4 regions of the Mesorhizobium sp. CA6 genome follow, and region 2 is predicted to be linked to each of the others. Evidence: predicted binding sites of a transcription regulator. Region 2 holds the regulator's gene; each other region holds the start of a gene.
What was found. Region 2 encodes LexA, which represses DNA repair genes until DNA is damaged. Its sites were predicted from a motif close to TGTTCNNNNTGTGTTCNG; they were not measured.
Positions count from the first base shown of each region.

Region 1 (5,036 bases), on a different contig from region 2:
CGGAATTCCAGAAGCGATATCGGGCCGAGCTCGACGCCAATAGCGACGCGGTAGCGCAGCTGCGTGGCCTAGTGCGCGAGGGCAAGGTGACGCTGCTCTACGGCGCGCATGACGAGGCGCACAACAATGCGGTGGCGCTGGCGGGGTATTTGGAAGCCCACGCATAGTTATCGAGACGTAGCGTTCCTTCGCCCCCTCTCTGTCCTGCCTGACATCTCCCCATGAAATGGCTAGACTATGCACACGTCTTGTGTGACAGGCGTAACGGATCAGGCCGAGGCTTGATTGCCACGTGGTTCCCCCAATCCGTCGCTGCTTCGCAGCGCCACCTTTCCCCCCTCCGGAGGGAAAGGAAGGGAGCCTTGCGGACGAGCGTTGACGGCAAAAAGCTTGGCGCCTTTCCTCTCCCCCATCGATCGGGGGAGAGGTGGCTCGGCGAAGCCGAGACGGAGTGGGGGTCGACCAGCGCTACATTAGACGATGCATACGCCAAGCTGCCATGCATGCCGTAGCCAACAAGGGGAGATTGGCAGCTTCGCGGTCGCGCACTATTTCACCGCCTCTTCATAAACCTCCGGCTTGAATCCCACAAACACCCGGTCCCCCACCTCCAGCACCGGCCGCTTGATCATCGTCGGCCTGGCGAGCATCAGCTGCTTCGCCTTCTTCTCGTCCAGCCCGGCCTTGTCCGCTTCCGGCAGCTCGCGAAAGGTCGTGCTGCCCTTGTTGAGCAGCTTTTGCCAGCCGACCTTGCCGATCCAACCGCTGAGCCTGTCGGCCTCGATCCCCTCTGCCCGGTAGTCATGAAAGTGATACGGCACGTCATGGCTCTCCAGCCAGACGCGCGCCTTCTTGATCGTGTCGCAGGTGGTGATGCCGTACATAGTGATGGTCAAGGCGGGCCTCTGTCAGATGAAGATTTTCGAATCCGGCAGAAGCCTAGGCCGGCCCTATAGGCTTTGCCAGCGCTTTACGCCGGTGCGATTTTGGCTCTTGCCAATACTAAGGTTTTTTCCTAAGTATTTTCTCGTAAAGATTGCCCGACCGCCGACGGTCGCGGAAGGAACAGCTATGAGCCTGCACACAACAAGCCAGAACCCGCCGCCCATTGACGGCATCTTTCGCGCGCTGGCCGATCCGACACGCCGGCGCGTGGTGGAGCGGCTGAACAGGAGCCCTGCCTCGGTCAGCGAGCTGGCCGAGCCCTTCGGCATGGCGCTGCCCTCCTTCGTCGAGCACCTGAAGGTGCTGGAAGGTTGCGGGCTGGTGCAGTCGCAAAAGGCCGGACGCGTCAGGACTTACAGCCTTTCGCCCGAGCCGCTGAGGCTTGCCGAAAACTGGCTCGCCGAACAGCGCGCGCTGTGGGAGCGCCGCCTCGACCAGTTCGACGCCTATGTGATGAGCCTCAAGGAGAGTGAAACGTGAGCTATCCGATCAAGCCGAACCCGAAACTGGGCCTGACGCTGGAGCGCTTCCTCGACGCGCCGCGCGAGTTGCTGTGGCGCGCCTGGACGCGGCCGGAGCATGTCAAGCAGTGGTTCACGCCGAAGCCGTGGGTCATCACCGATTGCGAGATCGACCTCAGGCCCGGAGGCCTGTTCCGCACGCGCATGCAATCGCCCGACGGCAAGGAGGTCAGCGACCGTCACTGCTGCTACCTCGAGATCGTGCCGAACGAGCGGCTGGTGTGGACCGACGCGCTGCTGCCGGGCTACCGGCCGTCCGGCGAGCCCTTCATCACCGCGATCATCACGCTGACGCCCGAGGGCAAGGGCACGCGCTACACCGCCACCGCCATCCATCGCGACGAGGCGACCCGCAACAGCCACGAGAAGATGGGTTTCTTCGACGGCTGGGGCACGGTAGCCGACCAGTTGGCGGCCTATGTGAAGACGATTTGAGAAGCTGGCATGGCGGCCAGGGCATCATCCGAGGCCGCCATGCCTGATTCTTTAAATCGCGGCGCGAAGGGCATTCAGAGCCCAGCAAGGCTCAGTAGTAGAACCGCTCTTCGCTGATCTTGCCGTTCTTGACCGTGTAGAGGCCGACCTCGTCCATCTTGACGCGCTCGCCGGTGGATTTGGGTGTCACGTCGAAGCTGAAGCGCAAGGCGAACTGGTCGCCATTGACGTAGGGGCCCTCGACCGAACCGCCATGAACCTCATGGTTGGCCTCCCACCACTCGCCCTTCTGCTTGACGGCTTCCTTGCCGTTGCACACGGCCATCGGGCCTTCCATGGCTTCGTAGCTGACGATGTCGTCGGCATTGTATTTCGCGGCGGCACCGTGGCTGTCGCCCTTCTTGAGGAGCTCGGTGAAATCCTTGGCAATTTCCGCAGTGTTCATGATTTCCTCCCGGTTTGGACAAGACATCAAGTAGGGACCGATGGTTCATCTGCCAGCGGTGCGGCGCTCCGCAGGTGACAATTCGTGTCAGGATGACGCGGCCATCAGCGGCCAGCGGCTCAGATCCTGGTAGATCGTCAGGCCGCGCAGGCTGTGAATGAGGACGAACTCCCTTGCTACAAAGCCGATTGGCTCGATCGGCTGCCTGGGGACGAATTTCTCGTCATAGGCAATCGTCATATGCGGGACGAAGTGATCCGCCGATTTGAGACCATTTGCTTTCATGGCGATGCCAATCAACCGGCTGAGTTCGCAGACCGGCCCATCGTCTGCCAAAAGCACGAACGGACGCGACGGCGGCCTGCCTTTTGCCGCCGGGCGGCCGGGAAAACTTACAGCATGGCTAAACGTGACTTCAAACGCCGGCATTTCAACCATTCGGCCGGCCCGCTTGGCCGCGAATTCGATTTTCGATCTAAGTCTTTTGTAGTCGCCCACATGCTGTTGAGTGATGTGAAATCGCTCTTTTAGCAGCAGCGTCCCGGTTATCCCGTTGAGATCACACAGATGTCTCTGCAGCGACCAAAACGCGGCACGATCCTTTGCCTGCAAAAACAGAGCAAAGAACACCCGGTCCGGCCGCTTCGGCTGCAGTGGGGGAATCGGGATGCCGAAATCAAACTCTTGCTGCCGAGACATCCGTACTCGTTCGGCTGAGAACGCTCCTGTTAAGCTTTTAACAAGAACAAAACAGGAACATTGGCAAGAGTCAAGAGGGGACGATCTTTACGTCTATGAAGTCAATAACACCCGCGTTCGATCGCAAGCCGCCGCACCAGCGCCAGCACGCTGTCGATTGTCGGCGTCGGCTGGCCGGTCAGGCGGCCGAGTTCCTGCACAGCGGTGACCAGCGCGTCGATCTCCATCGGACGGCCGCGCTCGAGATCCTGCAGCATCGAGGTCTTGTGCTCGCCGACGTCGCCGGCGCCCTTGATGCGCCGGTCGACGGGAATGAGGAAGCGCACGCCGAGGCGCTCACCGATCGCCTGCGCTTCCAGCATCATGGCGCGGGCGACGGCGCGTGTGGCTTCGTCGGCGACGATGGCCGCAAGCGTGCTGCCGGTCAGCGCCGAGATCGGGTTGAAAGAGAGATTGCCCCAGAGCTTCACCCAGATCTCCGAGCGGATGTCCTCGCGCACCGGCGCCTGCAGCCCGGCCTTGACCATTTCGCGGGCAAGCGCGGTGGCCCGCTCGCTCTTCTCGCCCGAAGGCTCACCCAGCGAAAAGCGCGTGCCTTCGACATGGCGGATAAGGCCCGGCGCATCGACCTCGACGGCGGGATAGACGACGGAGCCGATGACGCGCTCCGGCCCGATGCGCTGCCAGATCGCCCCACCTGGATCGACCGCGTCGAGCCGTGTGCCTTCGAGCGCGCCGCCCGCCTTGTAGAAGTACCACCAGGGCACGCCGTTCTGCATGGTGACGACGACTGTCCCCTCGCCCAAGAGCGGCGCAATCTCGTCCAGCGCCGGAGCCAGCGAATGCGCCTTCAGCGCCAGCACGACATAATCCTGTGCGCCGAGCTCCTCGGCGCGTGCCGCCGCTTTCACCCGCGCCACCGTTTCCTTGCCGTTCTCGATCAGGCGCAGGCCGCCGGCCTTGATGGCTTCGAGATGCGCGCCGCGCGCCACGATCGACAGATCGACCGAGCCGGCGATCGCGAGCTTGGCGGCGAGATAGCCGCCAATGGCGCCGGCGCCAAAGACTGTAACGCGCATCAGCCGAGTCCGAGCTTGGCCGCCAGCCCGATGCGCTGCAGCTTGCCCGTCGCGCCTTTCGGGATCTCGTCGAGGATCACCACCTTGCGCGGCACCTTGAAGTCGGCGAGCCGGGTCGATGCAAAGCCACGGATATCGGCCTCGCTGGCCCTCTTGCCTTCGCGCAGCACGACGGCCGCCGCCACCTCCTCGCCGAGCTTGTCATGCGGCATGGCGAAGGTGACGACCTGCGCCACGGCCGGGTGATCCATCAAGACGCCGTCGACCTCGAGCGGCGAGATCTTCTCACCGCCGCGGTTGATGATCTCCTTCAGCCGGCCGGTGACGCGCAGATAGCTGTCCTCGTCAAGCACGCCCTGGTCGCCGGTGTGGAACCAGCCATGGGCGAAGGCACTGGCATTGGCATCCGGGTTCTTCTCGTAGCCTGCCGTGACGTTCGGTCCGCGAATGACGATCTCGCCGACTTCGCCGGGCTTGAGCAATCGCCCGTCCGGCGCCATGACGGCGACTTCCGGTCCGGCCGACGCGCCGACGCTGCCGGGCTTGCGCACGCCCGGCGGCAAACGGTTGGACGCCATCTGATGCGCGGCCTCCGTCATGCCGTAAGCCTCGATCACCGGGCAGCCGAAGGTCTTCTCCAACTCGGCCATCACTTGCGCCGGCAATGACGCCGACGACGAGCGGATGAAGCGCAGCTTCGCCTCGGCAAGCTGCTCGGGATTGCGGGCGGCACGCGGCAGGATCGCCTGATGCATGGTGGGCACGGCGGTGTACCAGCTGGGCTTGGCCTCGGAGAGCCACTGGAAGAAACGCAGCGAGTTGAAGCCCGGCGTGCAGAAGACGCTGCCGCCGGCGGCGAGCGAGGACAGCACCGCGGCGATCAGCCCATGGATGTGGAACAGCGGCATGATG
Region 1 is NZ_JAIUHI010000027.1:29,149-34,184, reverse strand. Features, by position in the region: gene LB526_RS27890 (DUF488 domain-containing protein) at 1-167, shown strand, start outside; gene LB526_RS27885 (ArsC family reductase) at 549-896, opposite strand; gene LB526_RS27880 (ArsR/SmtB family transcription factor) at 1,072-1,425, shown strand; gene LB526_RS27875 (SRPBCC family protein) at 1,422-1,901, shown strand; gene LB526_RS27870 (nuclear transport factor 2 family protein) at 1,993-2,346, opposite strand; gene LB526_RS27865 (2'-5' RNA ligase family protein) at 2,434-3,045, opposite strand; gene LB526_RS27860 (2-dehydropantoate 2-reductase) at 3,147-4,124, opposite strand; gene LB526_RS27855 (acyl--CoA ligase) at 4,124-5,036, opposite strand, start outside.
Region 1: the regulator LexA is predicted to act here: its motif matches at 3,088-3,105, upstream of LB526_RS27865 (2'-5' RNA ligase family protein).

Region 2 (5,036 bases):
AGATGTTGGCGAGCAACGCGCTCTGGCGCAGGAATTCCGCACGCTCGCCGCCGCCGGCCCAGCAGGTGATGCAGGCTCCCTGTCGAGGCCGCAACAATGCCGGGCTTTCGCTCCGCGCTTCCGGCTCGTCGATGTTCAGGGTCTCGTTCAGCGCTGTGAACATCAGCGGCCGAAGGTCGTGCAGGCCTGAAATCGAAACGACCTTGCGTATGCGCCGCGCCACATCGGATGATAGCGGTGAGACCGTGGTCACCATTCGGCTCGCGAGATGCCCGCCGGCCGAGTGCCCGGTCAGCATCAGCGGACCATCGACCATGGCCGCCGCCTTCTCGATCGCTGCCGCGGCCTCGCCGACTATGCCGCTGATCCTGGTCTGCGGGCACAGCGTGTAGGAGGGCATGGCGACGGCAAAGCCGCGGCCGAGCGCGCCTCCAGCCAGATGCGACCAGGAGCTCTTGTCCGACTCCATCCAATAGCCGCCGTGGATGAACACAACGAGCCCCTTTGGCGCCGCAGACGGGAGAAACAGGTCGAAGCGATTGCGCGGCGCTTCGCCGTAGATAACATCGAGCCGCGCCCTGCCCTCTGACTGCAGCCTTTCGCGGAATGCCCGCGCCGGCCCATCCCACGCCGCCGGCCAGCGGTCGCCGCCGGCGATATTGGCGCCATTTGCATAAGCGTCATCCCAGTCGACAATACGATGTCCCAGCAACGGTATCTCCGCGATCAGATCATTTGTTCGGCATCGCCGATTTAAAGTCAGGTAACGGTTGTTTTGACGGCAAAGCGCGCGTCTTGCCAGACGCCAGTGCGCAGGATGTCCTGCAGCACCTCGACTGCATTCCAGACATCGCGGTAGCCGACATAAAGCGGCGTGAAGCCGAAACGAATGGTGGATGGCGCGCGGAAATCGCCGATCACGCCGCGCTCGATTAAGGCACGCATCACCTGGTAGCCATGCGGATGTGCGAACGAGACCTGGCTGCCGCGCTCGGCGCCTGAGCGCGGGCTCTCCAGCTCAAGACCGAAGCCGCCGCATCTGGCCTCGACAAGCCGGATGAACAGGTCCGTCAGCGCGACGCTTTTTCTCCGCACGGCCCTCATGTCGACATCGTTCCAGAGATCCAGCGCCCCTTTCAGCGCGCGCATCGACAGCACCGGCTGCGTTCCGCACAGGAACCGCCGGATGCCCGTGCCCGCAGCGTAGCCCTGCTCGAACGCGAAAGGCCGGGCATGGCCCCACCAGCCGCTGAGCGGCTGGCGAATGTCGCGGTGATGGCGGTTCGCGGCGTAGATGAAGGCTGGCGAGCCCGGCCCGCCATTGAGATACTTGTAGGTGCAGCCGATGGCGAAATCGGCATTCGAGCCGTCGAGATCCACCGGCAGCGCACCCGCCGTGTGGCAGAGGTCCCAGACGATCAGCGCACCGGCTTCATGAGCCTTGCGGGTGAGCGCCGCCATGTCGCGCAGCCGGCCGGATTTGTAGTTGACGTGGTTGACCAGGATGACCGCGACGCGATCGTCAACCAGTTCCTCAATCGTCGGGGCATCTGCGCATTCGAGCCGCAGCACCGTGCCGGACCGCGTCGATGCGACCCCTTCCGCCATGTAGAGGTCGGTCGGAAAGCTGTCGCCCTCGGCAACAATCACCGAACGCTCGGGCCGCATTGCAAGTGCCGCATGCAGGACCTTGTAGATATTGATCGAAGTCGTGTCGCAAACGACCGTCTGGCCGGGTTTCGCGCCGATCAGCCGTCCTAGCTGGTCACCTAGCTCGATGGGCATATCGAACCAGCCGGCGGTGTTCCAGGCGCGGATGAGATCCCGCGCCCATTCCTGCCTCGTGGCAGTCTCGATCTCGCTGAAGGCGTCGATCGAAGCAGCGCCCAGCGAATTGCCGTCGAGATATAGGACGCCTTCCGGCAAGACGAAGCGATCGCGCGTCGCGCGCAGCGGATCCGCGGCATCCATCGCCTCGACTTCGGCGAGATCAGGAATTCCCCTCATTGTGCTGCCGCCTCCATTTCGATCTGGCCAAGGGGGTTGTCTCACCACCCTCGGCGACAGGGCAAGAACCTTTGGTCCTATGTTAGCTGGTCCATAGACGGCGAAGACTGCGGATCGGAACTTCGCCAAGGTTGGCATTTTGGGTTCGTTTCGTTCACGGTGCCACGCGCTTACGGTACGAGCCGACGTGATCCCAACCACGGCTTCGTGATCGTGTCGGGTTGTATTTCAGCTTAAGGGGAACTCCAAAATCGAGCGGAATCAATGCCGCTGCCCCAGGAGGGGCAGCCGGCCGTCACCGGATGCGACATTGTTTCGGCAGCCTTAACAAATTCACTAAACTTTAAACGGTTGCGGAACACAACTGGAACAGATAGTGTTTGTTCTGGGTTTGTTTTTCTGATTCTGGTTTCAGAACCCGTGGGGGCCGCCGATGCTGACGCGCAAACAACATGAACTCCTGATGTTCATCCATGAACGCCTGAAGGAGAGCGGGATTCCTCCATCATTCGATGAGATGAAGGAGGCGCTCGACCTTGCCTCCAAGTCCGGCATCCACCGGCTGATCACGGCGCTGGAAGAACGCGGCTTCATTCGCCGGCTGCCGAATCGGGCGCGCGCGCTGGAAGTGCTGCGCCTGCCCGACTCGATCGCGCCTGGCCTGAATGCCGCGAAGAAGTTTTCGCCGAGCGTCATCCAGGGCGGCCAAGGCAATCTCAGTCGCCAGATCAAGCCGACGACTCCATCACGCACCCCGACGCCAAGCAATGACGACGAGGCCGCGGCGGCCGTATCCATTCCGGTGATGGGCCGCATCGCCGCCGGCGTGCCGATTGACGCCATCCAGCACCAGACGCATTCGATCTCGGTGCCGCCGGACATGATCATGGGCGGCGAGCATTACGCGTTGGAGGTCAAGGGCGACTCGATGATCGAGGCCGGCATCTTCGACGGCGACACCGTCATCATCCGCAATGCGAACACGGCAAGCCCGGGTGAGATCGTGGTGGCGCTGGTCGACGATGAGGAGGCGACGCTTAAGCGTTTCCGCCGCAAGGGTGCCTCGATCGCGCTCGAGGCCGCCAACCCGGCCTATGAGACCCGGATCTTCGGACCGGATCGGGTCAAGGTTCAGGGCAAGCTCGTCGGACTTATCCGCCGCTACTGAGCAGAACTGCCCGGCCTTCTTCGCCCGAACGACAATCTATTGGGCCGGTGCGGCGGCTGGTTTTTCCGGCTGCTTATAGGGCGCCAGTCCCCTCGCCTCGCGCGTGTATTTCCGCTGCTCGTGCCAGGGTCGGTATGGTTCTACGACCGCGTAGCGGACGGTTGGCCGCGCGGTTGCCGATTGCGGATCGAAGAAAACGGCGGCGCTGCCGTCGCGCGCCAGCTGCCGCTTGGTGACGACGAGCACACGCGGATCGCGGCACGGGTTATAGGCCGTGGCGTCGTTGATGACGATGAGGTCGGCGAAGCCGCAGGCCGGCCGGGCGGTGTCGCGGGTCTCGGCGAGCGCGACGATCGCGCCGGAAGGATGCCGACCGATGCAGAGATCGCCGCTGCAATAGAAGGGCGAGCCGGGCGGCAGGTCGGCGGGATCGGCAATGTCCAGCGTATCTTTGGCGAACCTTTCTGGCGGCACGATCTCCTCGGCTTTCAGCGCCCGTTTCCAGTTGTCGGTGGTGAACTCGTTGGAGCGTTCGCGATTGACGGCAAGCTCGCCGCCGCCGATCGGCATCGCCACCAGATGCGCATCCTCCGAGATAAGCACGTCCGGTGTGCGGACGTGCGGAATGGCCAGCAGCGCAGCGAGCGCGAAAGGTACGGCGGCAAGCCTCAGCCAAGTGGTAGCCATGGTCGCGATGACCAGCGCGACCGTCGCCAGCAGCACCGACTGGATCGAGATCAGCCCCACGGCGTCGACCGGTGAGCGCTCGGAAATCCATGCCGAAATGGCGATCATCGCCGTCAGGCCTTTGCCCATGACAAAGAGGAAGGGACCGTCTAAGCCGAAGGGCATGGCCAGCGCGCTCAGCACGGCGAACGGCATGACGACCAATGAGACGATCGGCATGACCGCCAGATTGGCCAGCAGGCTGAGCGGCGACACCCGCTGGAAGTGCCAGATGGCAAACAACAATGTTGCGCTGCCCGCGATGAGCGACGTCACGGCGGCGCCACCCGCTCCAATCGCCAGTTTTCGCGATAAGAACCCGAGAAACGAACGCTTTGCCGGCGGCGCGGTCGTTTTGCCGGCGCGATAGTCGGCAAAGCCGGCATAGGCGCCGACCAGGGCGGCGGTGGCGGCGAAGGACATCTGGAAGCTCGGGCCGACCACTTCATGCGGCGAGACCAGGATGACGGCGATGGCAGAGATCGCCAGGTTGCGCATGGTCAGCGCCGCGCGGTCGAAAAGCACGGCGACCAGCATCACGCCAAGCATGATGAAGCTTCGCTCGGCCGCCACCACGATGCCGGAGATCACGAGATAGGCGGCGATCGACGCCAGCGCGATGCCAGCGGCATATTTCTTCACCGGCCGGCGCGACGAGAAGTCCGGAAACAGCGCGAAGGCGCCGCGCAAAAGCACCATGATCGTGCCGGCGACCAGCGCCATATGCAGGCCGGAGATCGAAATGATGTGGTAGATGCCGGTCCGTCGCATCGACTCGTTGATGGCTTCCGGAATGCCAGCACGAACGCCGACGATCAGCGCCGCCGCGATCTCGCCCTCGGAACCGCCGATGCTGCTCCTGATGTGGTCGGCAATCCCCTCGCGAGCATTTTCTATGGCCGATGCCACGCGCGCGCCAAACGGCACCTCCGTTGGCGCACTCGGGGTCGGCGCGACAAGTTTCGGATAGCCCAGGAAAAAGCCGCTGGCGCCTATGCCGGCAAAATAGCTGTCGAAGGAAAAGTCGTAGCTGTCCGGCCGAACAGGACCTGTCGGCGGCAGCAGCTTGGCATAGCCGGTCAGCATCGACCCGGCCGACATGTCGGACGGGATCCTGCGCGCCGACAGCCTGATG
Region 2 is NZ_JAIUHI010000012.1:143,707-148,742, forward strand. Features, by position in the region: gene LB526_RS19385 (alpha/beta hydrolase) at 1-712, opposite strand, end outside; gene kynU (kynureninase) at 760-2,007, opposite strand; gene lexA (transcriptional repressor LexA) at 2,441-3,175, shown strand; gene LB526_RS19400 (ComEC/Rec2 family competence protein) at 3,212-5,036, opposite strand, start outside.

Region 3 (5,036 bases), on a different contig from region 2:
CTCTTCCCGCCCCGGTCCTTGCAGCGCACGGATGACGGAACGCACGAGGTCGGCCGTGGTGATCGGCTTGACCAGGAAATCGGCGACCTTGAGCTGCACCAGGATGCGTACCGCCGCCGCGTTGAATTCCTGGGTGACGACGACCACCGGAACGCTGCCTTCCAGCCGCCGCATGACGCGCTGCAGCGACTCGATTTCCTCGAGCTTGGCTGCATCCATGTCGACGATGACCGTGCCGAAGTCCGCCTCGAGGATCTCGCCGCGCAGTTCGTTGACGCTCTTTTCCAGCGTCAAGAGCTCAATGACCTCGGAGGCCGCGAAAGCCGTCCGCGTGTCCTGCAAGAACGTCCTGTCCGTCGAAACGAGCAGGATCTTCTTGGTCTTGCTACCAGATGCCATCCTCGCCAGCCCATCAATTCGATGTTGTTGATGATGTCGTCGGTGACGACACGGAGCCGGCCTTCGCACCGACGGCAGCGCTCTCGGAGCCCGGACGCTGGGCTGGCACCAGGAGCCTTGTGTTCTGGACGCCGTACTTCCAGGGATCGACCATCTGCATGGCGGTGTTGGACGCCTGCGCGTTGCCGGCCGCCAAGGTCACCCCTTCGGCGCGTACATAGTCGTCGCTGGTGCAACCGCCGGCGAAACCGGCGAGCAGCAGAGCGATGCAAACGGGGATGCGCATGGCCTTAATCCTTTGGCAGATCGAGGAAGTGGCCGGACGTGGCGGCAGCCACCGGGCGGGCGGCGCTGCCGTCAGCCAGCGCCACCGGACGCTTTGACGCCGAGGCGTTCACTTCCTCGGTGTTGTTCAGGAAATAGTCGGCGGGACTTGCCGGCTGGGTGCCGTCGGTCGGCTCGACCATCTTCTTCGAGGGATCGACCGGCTTGACCAAGTAGGGCGTGACGATGATCACCAGATCGGTTTCGCGCCGCTGATAGGACTTCGAGGAAAACAGCGGGCCGAGCACCGGCAGCTTGCCGATCCCCGGCACCCGCGATGTCGTGATGTCGTTCTGCGACTGCAGGAGGCCGGCGATCATGAAACTCTGGCCGTTCTTGAGGTCGACCGATGTCCTGGCGCGGCGCACGATGAAGGCCGGAATGGAAATGCCGCTGCTGACCTGGATGGAAGCGGACGGGTCGATCGAGGACACTTCCGGCGCGATGTCGAGGCTGACCAGCCCGTCCTTCAGCACCGTCGGCGTGAAATCGAGGCCTACGCCGTACTTCTTGTAGGTGACGCTGATCTTGCCATTGTCTTCGGAAACCGGGATCGGGAATTCGCCGCCGGCAAGGAAGCTCGCCGTCTGGCCCGAACGCGCGATCAGGTTCGGCTCCGCCAGCCGTCGCGCCAGGCCGCGTTCCTCCAGCGCCTTGATGGCGATATCGATGGAAACGCCGTTCGACAGCAGGCTGCCGATGATCTCGCCTGTTCCCGCTGCTGTCAGGTTTCCTCCATCCGGATTCAGCACGACTTTGCGGTTGCCGATGCCATAGGCGAAATTGGCGGCGTATTTGGCGCCGAGGTCCTGGCCGGCCTGGCGGTTGATCTCGACGAATCGGACGTTGAGCTGAACCTGCTGCGAGGACGAGATGTTGACCGAGTTGATGACTTCCTCATTGCCGGAAAAGCGTGACGCAATCTTGCTGGCTTTGTCGGCGGCGACCGCATCGTCGGCTTCGCCCGACAGCACGACGCGCCCGTTTGCCGAGCCGACCTTGATCTTGGCGTCGGGCACGCTGGCGCGGATGGTGCTGGCCAACTGGTCGGTATCCAGCGTCACCTCGATGTCGATGGTGCCGACAAGCTGCTTGTTCTGGTCGAACAGGGCAATGCCGGTGGTACCCAGGTTGTTGCCCAGCACATAGAAGGATTTGTCGGTCAGCGGGTTGACGTTGGCGATCTCCGGATCGCCGATGACGATCTGGTAGAAGGCGGCGCTCGTCATGATCGTCTTCGGCTTGCCCTTGGCGACCTTGATCGAGGCGTTCTTGTTCGCCGAGACATAGACGACGTCATTGCCCGCCCTTGCCGGCGCGGCGACGGCAAGCACTGTCGCCGCCAGCGCAATCACGCCGAGAAGACGCCATCCCCCGGTCGTCCGAAATGTATCAAACCCGAACATCTTGCCCCGTCCCCGCCGGTCCCCACCGGCTATTGCTGCAGTTCCTGCGGCGGTTGCCGCGAAGGAACCTTGTATTCCTCGACCTTGTCGCCGCGCGTCACGATCACCGTCTTGAATTTCGGCTCGTCCTGGTCCTTCGTCACCGCATTGACGAGCGAGGCGGCGCTCGCCTGCGCATTTGCGGCAACCGAACCGCCGAAGGACGAGATGGTCGTCAGCCCGCTTTCGCTGGCGCTGGCGTCGGCGGCCGACCGCAGCGACAACGACAGCGTGCCGACGGTGCGGGCAAGCGCCACCTTCTGCGCCCCGTCGTTGGTCACCTCGATGGTCACCGAATTGGCGACTTGCGGCTCGGTCTTGCGTTCATCGGCGCCCTGTCCGACCGAGAGCACCTTGGCATCGGAGACAACGATCTCGGACGTGACGGTCGAGCCGGCAGCCCCTTGAGCATTCTTGGACACTTCCTGGATGTCCCCAGCATCGCGCGTCAGCACGACGTCGACGCGGTCTCCCGGCGTGATGAAGCCGCCGACGCCGGCGATCTCGTCGGTGCGGATGGTGACGGCCCGCATTCCCGCCGACAGCATGTTGGAAAGCGTGGCGCGGCCGTTCGGTCCCGACAGCTTGGTGAGCAGCACCGGTTCGTTGACCTCGATCGGCGACAGCACGACCCGGCTGCCGTCCGCAAGCAGCTTGTCGATTGTCGGGAAAGCGCCCTGCGGTAGTGAATCCTGCGGCCACGGAATCTCGGCGAGTTGCGGCCGTCCAAGCTCCATGCCGTAGCGCAGCGGCGCTTGCGCCACCACGATGGTCTTGAACTCGACCTTGGGCTGCTGCGGCGCCACGACGACCTTGACCTCGGCCTGAGCCTTCGCCTGGCTCTTGACCCAGAAATCCGCCGCAAAGATCGAGATCGCGCCGAAAACGGCGGCGATGCCGATCATGGTTATGGCCCTGCCCCTCACAATGGAACCCCTGACGCCCGTGGTCTTTTGTTGGTTGGGCCTCACGCTAGGCGTTAATGTTAAAGAATCAGGAATCCCGCGACCCGCCAACCGCCCTATTTCGGCCGGCTTGGTTATCGAATGGTTTTAGAATAAGAGACAGTTTGAATCCCTGAACGGAACAGGAACTCGTTCGCCCGCCAAAAGCGTGGCAGTATCCACGAATGATTCGCATTACCGGACGCTAGGCCTCGCATGGACGACAACAACGACCTCTTCGGCAAGATGGAAAAGCCGGCACAGCAAGTGCGCGCGCCCTCGCGGCCCGCCGATCCGCTGGTGCAGGCGGCGAAGCGTACGACCGCCACCCGCGACGGCAGCGAGGGCTACAGCGCCGCCGATATCGAGGTGCTGGAAGGGCTCGAGCCGGTGCGGCGCCGTCCTGGCATGTATATCGGCGGCACCGACGACAAGGCGATGCATCACCTGTTCGCCGAGGTCATCGACAATTCGATGGACGAAGCGGTGGCCGGCCACGCCACCTTCATCGACGTCGAGCTTTCCGCCGACGGGTTCCTGACCGTCACCGACAACGGCCGCGGCATCCCGGTCGATCCGCATCCGAAATTCAAGAAGCCGGCGCTCGAAGTCATCATGACCACGCTGCATTCGGGCGGCAAGTTCGACTCCAAGGTTTACGAGACCTCCGGCGGCTTGCACGGCGTCGGCGTCTCGGTCGTCAATGCGCTGTCCGACCACCTCGAGGTCGAGGTCGCGCGGGGTCGTCAGCTCTACCGGCAGCGTTTTTCGCGCGGCGTCCCGGTCAGTGGATTGGAGCATCTCGGCGAGGTCCACAACCGCCGCGGCACGAAGACCCGCTTCCATCCCGACGAGCAGATTTTCGGCAAGGGCGCCGCCTTCGAACCGGCGCGCCTTTACCGCATGACGCGCTCGAAGGCCTATCTGTTCGGCGGCGTCGAGATCCGCTGGACCTGCGATCCGTCGCTGATCAAGGACAAGGATCAGACGCCGGCAAAGGCCGAGTTCCATTTCCCCGGCGGCCTCAAGGACTATCTCAAGGCGACGCTGGGCGACGAATTCCAGGTCACGCGCGAGGTTTTCGCCGGGAAGAGCGACAAGCAGGGCGGCCACGGTTCGCTCGAATGGGCTGTGACCTGGTTCGGCGGCGACGGTTTCCTCAACTCCTATTGCAACACCATTCCGACCCCCGAAGGCGGCACGCATGAGGCCGGCTTCCGCAACGTGCTGACGCGCGGGCTGCGCGCCTACGCCGACCTCATCGGCAACAAGCGAGCTTCGATCATTACCACCGATGACGTGATGATCTCGGCCGCCGGCATGCTGTCGGTGTTCATCCGCGAGCCGGAATTCGTCGGCCAGACCAAGGACAGGCTGGCGACGATCGAGGCAATGCGCATCGTCGAAAACGCCCTTCGCGACCCGTTCGACCACTGGCTGGCGGACAATCCGCAGGAAGCCTCCAAGCTTCTGGAGTGGGTCATCGCGCGCGCCGACGAACGCGTGCGGCGCCGGCAGGAAAAGGAAGTCTCGCGCAAAAGCGCGGTGCGCAAGCTGCGCCTTCCGGGAAAGCTTGCCGACTGCACGCAGAACGCCGCCGCGGGCGCCGAGATCTTCATCGTCGAGGGCGACTCGGCCGGCGGCTCGGCCAAGCAGGCGCGCGACCGTGCCAGCCAGGCAGTGCTGCCGCTGCGCGGCAAGATCCTCAACGTCGCCTCCGCCGGCAACGACAAGCTTGCTGCCAACCAGCAGATTTCCGATCTCATCCAGGCGCTCGGCTGCGGCACGCGTTCGAAATATCGCGACGAGGATCTGCGCTACGACCGCGTAATCATCATGACTGACGCCGACGTCGACGGCGCGCACATCGCTTCGTTGCTGATCACCTTCTTCTATCAGGAGATGCCGAACCTGATCCGCGGCG
Region 3 is NZ_JAIUHI010000008.1:197,627-202,662, forward strand. Features, by position in the region: gene LB526_RS14510 (CpaE family protein) at 1-399, opposite strand, end outside; gene LB526_RS14515 (hypothetical protein) at 413-685, opposite strand; gene LB526_RS14520 (type II and III secretion system protein family protein) at 690-2,129, opposite strand; gene cpaB (Flp pilus assembly protein CpaB) at 2,159-3,073, opposite strand; gene parE (DNA topoisomerase IV subunit B) at 3,329-5,036, shown strand, end outside.
Region 3: the regulator LexA is predicted to act here: its motif matches at 3,246-3,263, upstream of parE (DNA topoisomerase IV subunit B).

Region 4 (5,036 bases), on a different contig from region 2:
AGGGGAAGCGGGGTAGTTTCCAGTCTAAGGCGGGTCCGATTGCGGATGAAACAAAAACATAAACTAGCAGACTGGATAGACCAGCGAGGGGGACAAGATGGCTACGGACAACGGGTACGAACTGGGTTCTGATCAGTTCGCTTTCTACTTCTTGGGAGAGAAGGGCATTGAAGCGAGCGAACTGGGAACGTTCCTGCAGCGTGCTGCTACAGTTGCTCGCAGAGGAGGCGCAGAACTTCGAGTCACAGCAATCGAACCCGGTAGTCTTGCCGTCATCATACGGGCAATAAGGCTTGCAAGTGCAGCATATGCGATACGGGAAGAGTTCAGTGCAACGCCAATCAAGACGACAGCCGCTACCGGTGCTTTAGTTACGCTCGTGATCGGTGCGCTTGTTAGGGCAATGTCGCCTGAGGCCTCTCAACCGCTCGCTAGAGTGGGCGCTGAGTTGGTGGAAAAGCAGCAAGTTGAAAGAATTGAGATCAGAACTCGGGACAAGACAATTGTTGTTATGGATCTGGACACCGCCATCCGTGTTCGAGAAATCGAGCGGGCATCAAAAGGCCCACGCCTGCTGCAAGCGACTGAGGTCCGCAGGCTTATGGAAGACGGTCGCGAGGGCAAGCTCACTGGCCGCGCGGTCGAAGTAGAAGGCGAGCTTCACTTTCGACCAGACGGGTACCGCTATCTGGTGCCAGTAAACATTGCAAGCGAAGCATTGGCAGCATTACTACCCGGCACGCATTTCAAAATCAGCGCTGATCTCCTGACGCGTAACGGACAGCCCGATACCATTATGATCCACAAAGCAACTCCCTTGGGCTGAGCTTTCTTCTGGTTTTGGATGCCAGTATAGATTTCGTAGCGGCTATTCTGGGTTGCGCAAGCCAAATGAAAATCTGGTTGGTCACGATTGCTGAGATATCGGCGAAAATTCGTCCGTCAGCTATCCTCCATAGTAGGACCTTCTAGGTCTTTCCGGGTGTCGAGCTGCCGATCTCGCGCTGCATTCCTACTCCACAATCGCCTTCTACGCCCCAACTTGTAGCGCTCTCCAAGATAGTTGGTAATCATCCTAAGGCGCTCAGCGGCTGGCGTAAGTTCAGCCAACTCCGGGTGCGCTTGAGAGACATCACCAACCTCCAACGCGCATTCGAAGAGATCGTCCCACACCTTATGGTTTCGGTCCGGCAAGCCTCTGCCATCGGCTAACACCCGCTCCAGATAGGCGCTCGGTAGGAGCTCCTCCGGTTTGGAAAGCAACTTGCTTTGGTTTCGGTTCAAGACGAGCAGTTCTTGCAGGATTGCATCGAATACCTCTAGGCTGCCGGCCGACCCTTTAACTGCAGGTGCTTTATTTATCTCCTCCAAACCTCCCTTCAGCTCCTGCTCAATTTTCGGCCAGAGGCCATCTACGGATTTCTCCACGCGCTCAACTGGGACAGCGTCATTGCCAACGCGCGCATTGATGTCTCTTAGCAATCTTTTGAAATCGCCTATCTCGGCCGCCACAGCATTGAATTGCGTGAGAGGTGGTGGGAGTTCGGATGGTTTGACGCCCACCAGGAAGGGTGCAACCTGCGCATCTCCCACTGACTTAGATAGCGCTCCAGCTTCAAACAAAATCCACGGTGCTAATAGATTCGATGGTGTCAGACAAAGTATGCCAAAACTATCTTTAGCTAGCTCCTCGGTAAGATCGGCTTGCCAACGTCCACCCTTCTTCAAATCCTCCGACGACATAAATGGTCGGACGCTCTGCAGAACGACCGGGAGCCACGTATAGAGCGTATTTGCGATGACATGGCTCTTTGCACCTGACCAACTAATAAAACGCTTGGCATTGATTCCCCCCTGATCGTTAATCAGCTTATATGATTCGAAGAGACTGAAAAGATTTCTCGATCCAAAATCTATCTCGTTAGCCGCGCCGGATTTGAATTCCATCGGACTCAGGTTCAGCCGACGTTGGTTCGCCAACGCTGCGACGCTCGCGCACCCATGTTCCCGTAATGTTCTTGCCTAAGCCGCAAATCTGTGGTTGTCTGGCGTGAGGTCTTGCGCGGCCTGATCGCAGCGCCGCGCGGGAGCCGACATCCGGGGGCTTGAAAGATGGTGGCGCGGGTTCGCACGGTGGCTTTCCAGGGCATCGAGGCTTTGCCGGTCGATGTCCAGGTGATGGTCGGGCCAGGTAAGGTCGGCATGCAGATCGTCGGTCTGCCGGACAAGGCGGTGGCCGAAAGCCGCGAGCGCGTGCAGGCCGCACTCCACGCGTCGGGCCTGTCGATGCCGTCGAAGAAGGTGACGGTGAACCTCGCGCCGGCCGATCTTCCCAAGGAAGGCAGCCATTACGACCTGCCGATCGCACTCGGGCTGATGGCGGCGCTTGGCGCCATTCCGGGCGACATGCTGGCCGGTTATGTCGTTCTTGGCGAATTGTCGCTCGACGGCACCATCGCTGGCGTGGCCGGCGCACTGCCGGCGGCCATCGGCGCCAATGCCGAAAGCAAGGGCCTGATCTGTCCCTTCGCCTGCGGGCCGGAGGCGGCCTGGGCGGGCAAGGATTTCGACATATTGGCGCCGCGCAGCCTGATCGCCATCGCCAACCATTTTCGCGGCACGCAGGTGCTATCACGGCCCGAGGCCGGCATCCAGCTTGCCGCGCGCGACCTGCCGGACCTCGCCGACATCAAGGGCCAGGAGAGCGCCAAGCGGGCGGTCGAAGTGGCTGCCGCCGGCGGCCACAACCTTCTCATGGTCGGGCCGCCCGGCTCGGGCAAGTCGATGCTGGCGCAGCGCCTGCCCTCGATCCTGCCGCCGCTGGCGCCGAAGGAGCTGCTCGAAGTGTCGATGATCGCTTCCGTCGCCGGCGAGCTCGGCGAAGGCAAGCTGACCGACCGGCGGCCGTTCCGCGCCCCGCATCATTCGGCCTCGATGGCGGCGATGGTGGGCGGCGGGCTGCGCGCACGTCCGGGCGAGGTCTCGCTCGCCCATCACGGCGTGCTGTTCCTCGACGAGTTACCGGAATTCACGCCGCAGACATTGGATGCGCTGCGCCAGCCGCTGGAAACCGGCGACTGCATGATCGCGCGCGCCAACCACCGCGTCACCTATCCGGCGCGCATCCAGCTGGTGGCGGCGATGAATCCGTGCCGCTGCGGCATGTCGGGCGAGCCCGGCTATCGCTGCCTGCGCGGCGACCGCTGCCGCACCGAGTACCAGGCGCGCATTTCCGGCCCGCTGCTCGACCGCATCGACCTCAGGATCGAGGTGCCGGCGGTCTCGGCAAGCGACTTGATCCGGCCGGACAAGGCCGAGACGAGCGCTTCGGTGGGGCAGCGCGTGGCGCGTGCGCGCGCCATGCAGCGCGAAAGGCTGGAAAGATTGGGTGCGGGCGCCACCACCAACGCGCACTGCCCGCCCTCGATCATCGAGGAGATCGCCAAGCCCGATAGCGCCGGGCTGACGCTGCTCAAGGACGCCAGCGAAAAGCTCGGCTTTTCGGCGCGGGCCTATCACCGCGTGCTGAAGGTGGCGCGCACGCTGGCCGACCTCGACGCCAGCGAAACCGTCGGCCGCATCCATCTCGCCGAGGCGATCTCCTATAGGATGAGCGCGGAGCGCATGGCGCAGGCGGCGTGAAGCGGGCGTATCGGGCTTTCATCCCTCTTCAATCTTGCGCCGGGATCAGCTTCTGCAGCGTCGGTGCCAGGATCATGGCGAAGCTCGATCCATCGCCATAGGCCCGCGCGGAAATCATCGCCCCGTGCACAGTCGCCATGAAGGCTTCCGCCTCCACGCGCGGCGCGGCGGCGATCGTCAATGTGCTTTGCGCGGCGCCGCGCTCGATAACGCCGGTCAGCCACCCCGAGAGAAACCGGAAATAGGCCCGGACCTCCGCGGCCACCTCAGGCGGAAGGGCCGGAAGCTCGCTGGCAAGCAGCGCGCAGACGCAGATCGGCCTGCTCGCATCCTCGATGCACTGCGCCCAGAAGTCGGCATAGGTGCGCAGCAACTGAGGCGGCGCAGGCACACTGCGCTCTAGCTCCGTCATGCCCGTCACGGCATCCTCGAGGTAGCGCCTGACCAGGCTTTGCACCAGGTCGACCTTGCTCGGGAAATGATGATGGATGCTGGCTTTGCGGATACCGACCACGTCGGCGATATCGGCGTAGCTGAACCCGTTATAGCCGCCGGCGACGATGAAGCTTCGCGCGGCGGCCAGTATGTCATCGGCGGTGTTCGAGGGCTTGTCCATGGACATGCCTAACCTCCGGCGGAGGAAATCTCAACGCACGGCCTGCGGCGACTTGCGAAGGATATCGCTGACCGACAGCCACACGGCGGACACGAGGAAGTAGAAGGCACCGAAAGCTGCATAGGGCGCGACATTGGCGATGCCGATGGCCTCGGCGCCGCCCGCCATCTTGACAAAAAAGAGGCCGGCCAGCGCTGATTGCGCGCCACTCAGGATCATCGCCCATTGGGCGCCGTTACTCTTCCAGCGACGCGCCGCGGTGAGAAGCTGAAACGCGCCGGAGACGACCGCCCAGACCCCATAGACCGCGAGCACCGCGTTCATGCTGCGGCCAAGCGCGATAGCGACCGCGATTGCGGTGACGATGCTGACGGCGAAATTGAGGAGCTGCGACTTGTTGCGGCCCAAGCCGCCACTGCGCTGCGCGTCGACATAGTTCGCGAGCGCGTCCCAGGCGGGGTAGGCCACCAGCATTACGGCGGCGAGCGGCGGAACCGACTTCGCGACGGTGACGGCTATCGCGACCCAGGCCGCCGACACGGCAAACCGCAGAAAATAGTAGCTTTTGAGCCAGCCGTTTGAGGACTGGGCATGGTTCATTCGTGCAGGCATGACGGTTCCTTTCATTCATTGCCTACCAACTAGTAGGTAGATTGAAAATCGTCAATCCCTTGCCGGCCGGTCGCCGATCACCTCGATATCTCGTTTACGTGATCGGCGCCCGCTTGCGCCGCGCTACTGCTCGCGCGCCTTCAGCTCCAGTCGCCGCTTATGCAGC
Region 4 is NZ_JAIUHI010000018.1:55,802-60,837, forward strand. Features, by position in the region: gene gshB (glutathione synthase) at 1-62, shown strand, start outside; gene LB526_RS24220 (hypothetical protein) at 98-826, shown strand; gene LB526_RS24225 (TIR domain-containing protein) at 943-1,947, opposite strand; gene LB526_RS24230 (YifB family Mg chelatase-like AAA ATPase) at 2,113-3,642, shown strand; gene LB526_RS24235 (TetR/AcrR family transcriptional regulator) at 3,671-4,258, opposite strand; gene LB526_RS24240 (DUF308 domain-containing protein) at 4,289-4,870, opposite strand; gene LB526_RS24245 (malate synthase G) at 4,994-5,036, opposite strand, start outside.
Region 4: the regulator LexA is predicted to act here: its motif matches at 2,003-2,020, upstream of LB526_RS24230 (YifB family Mg chelatase-like AAA ATPase).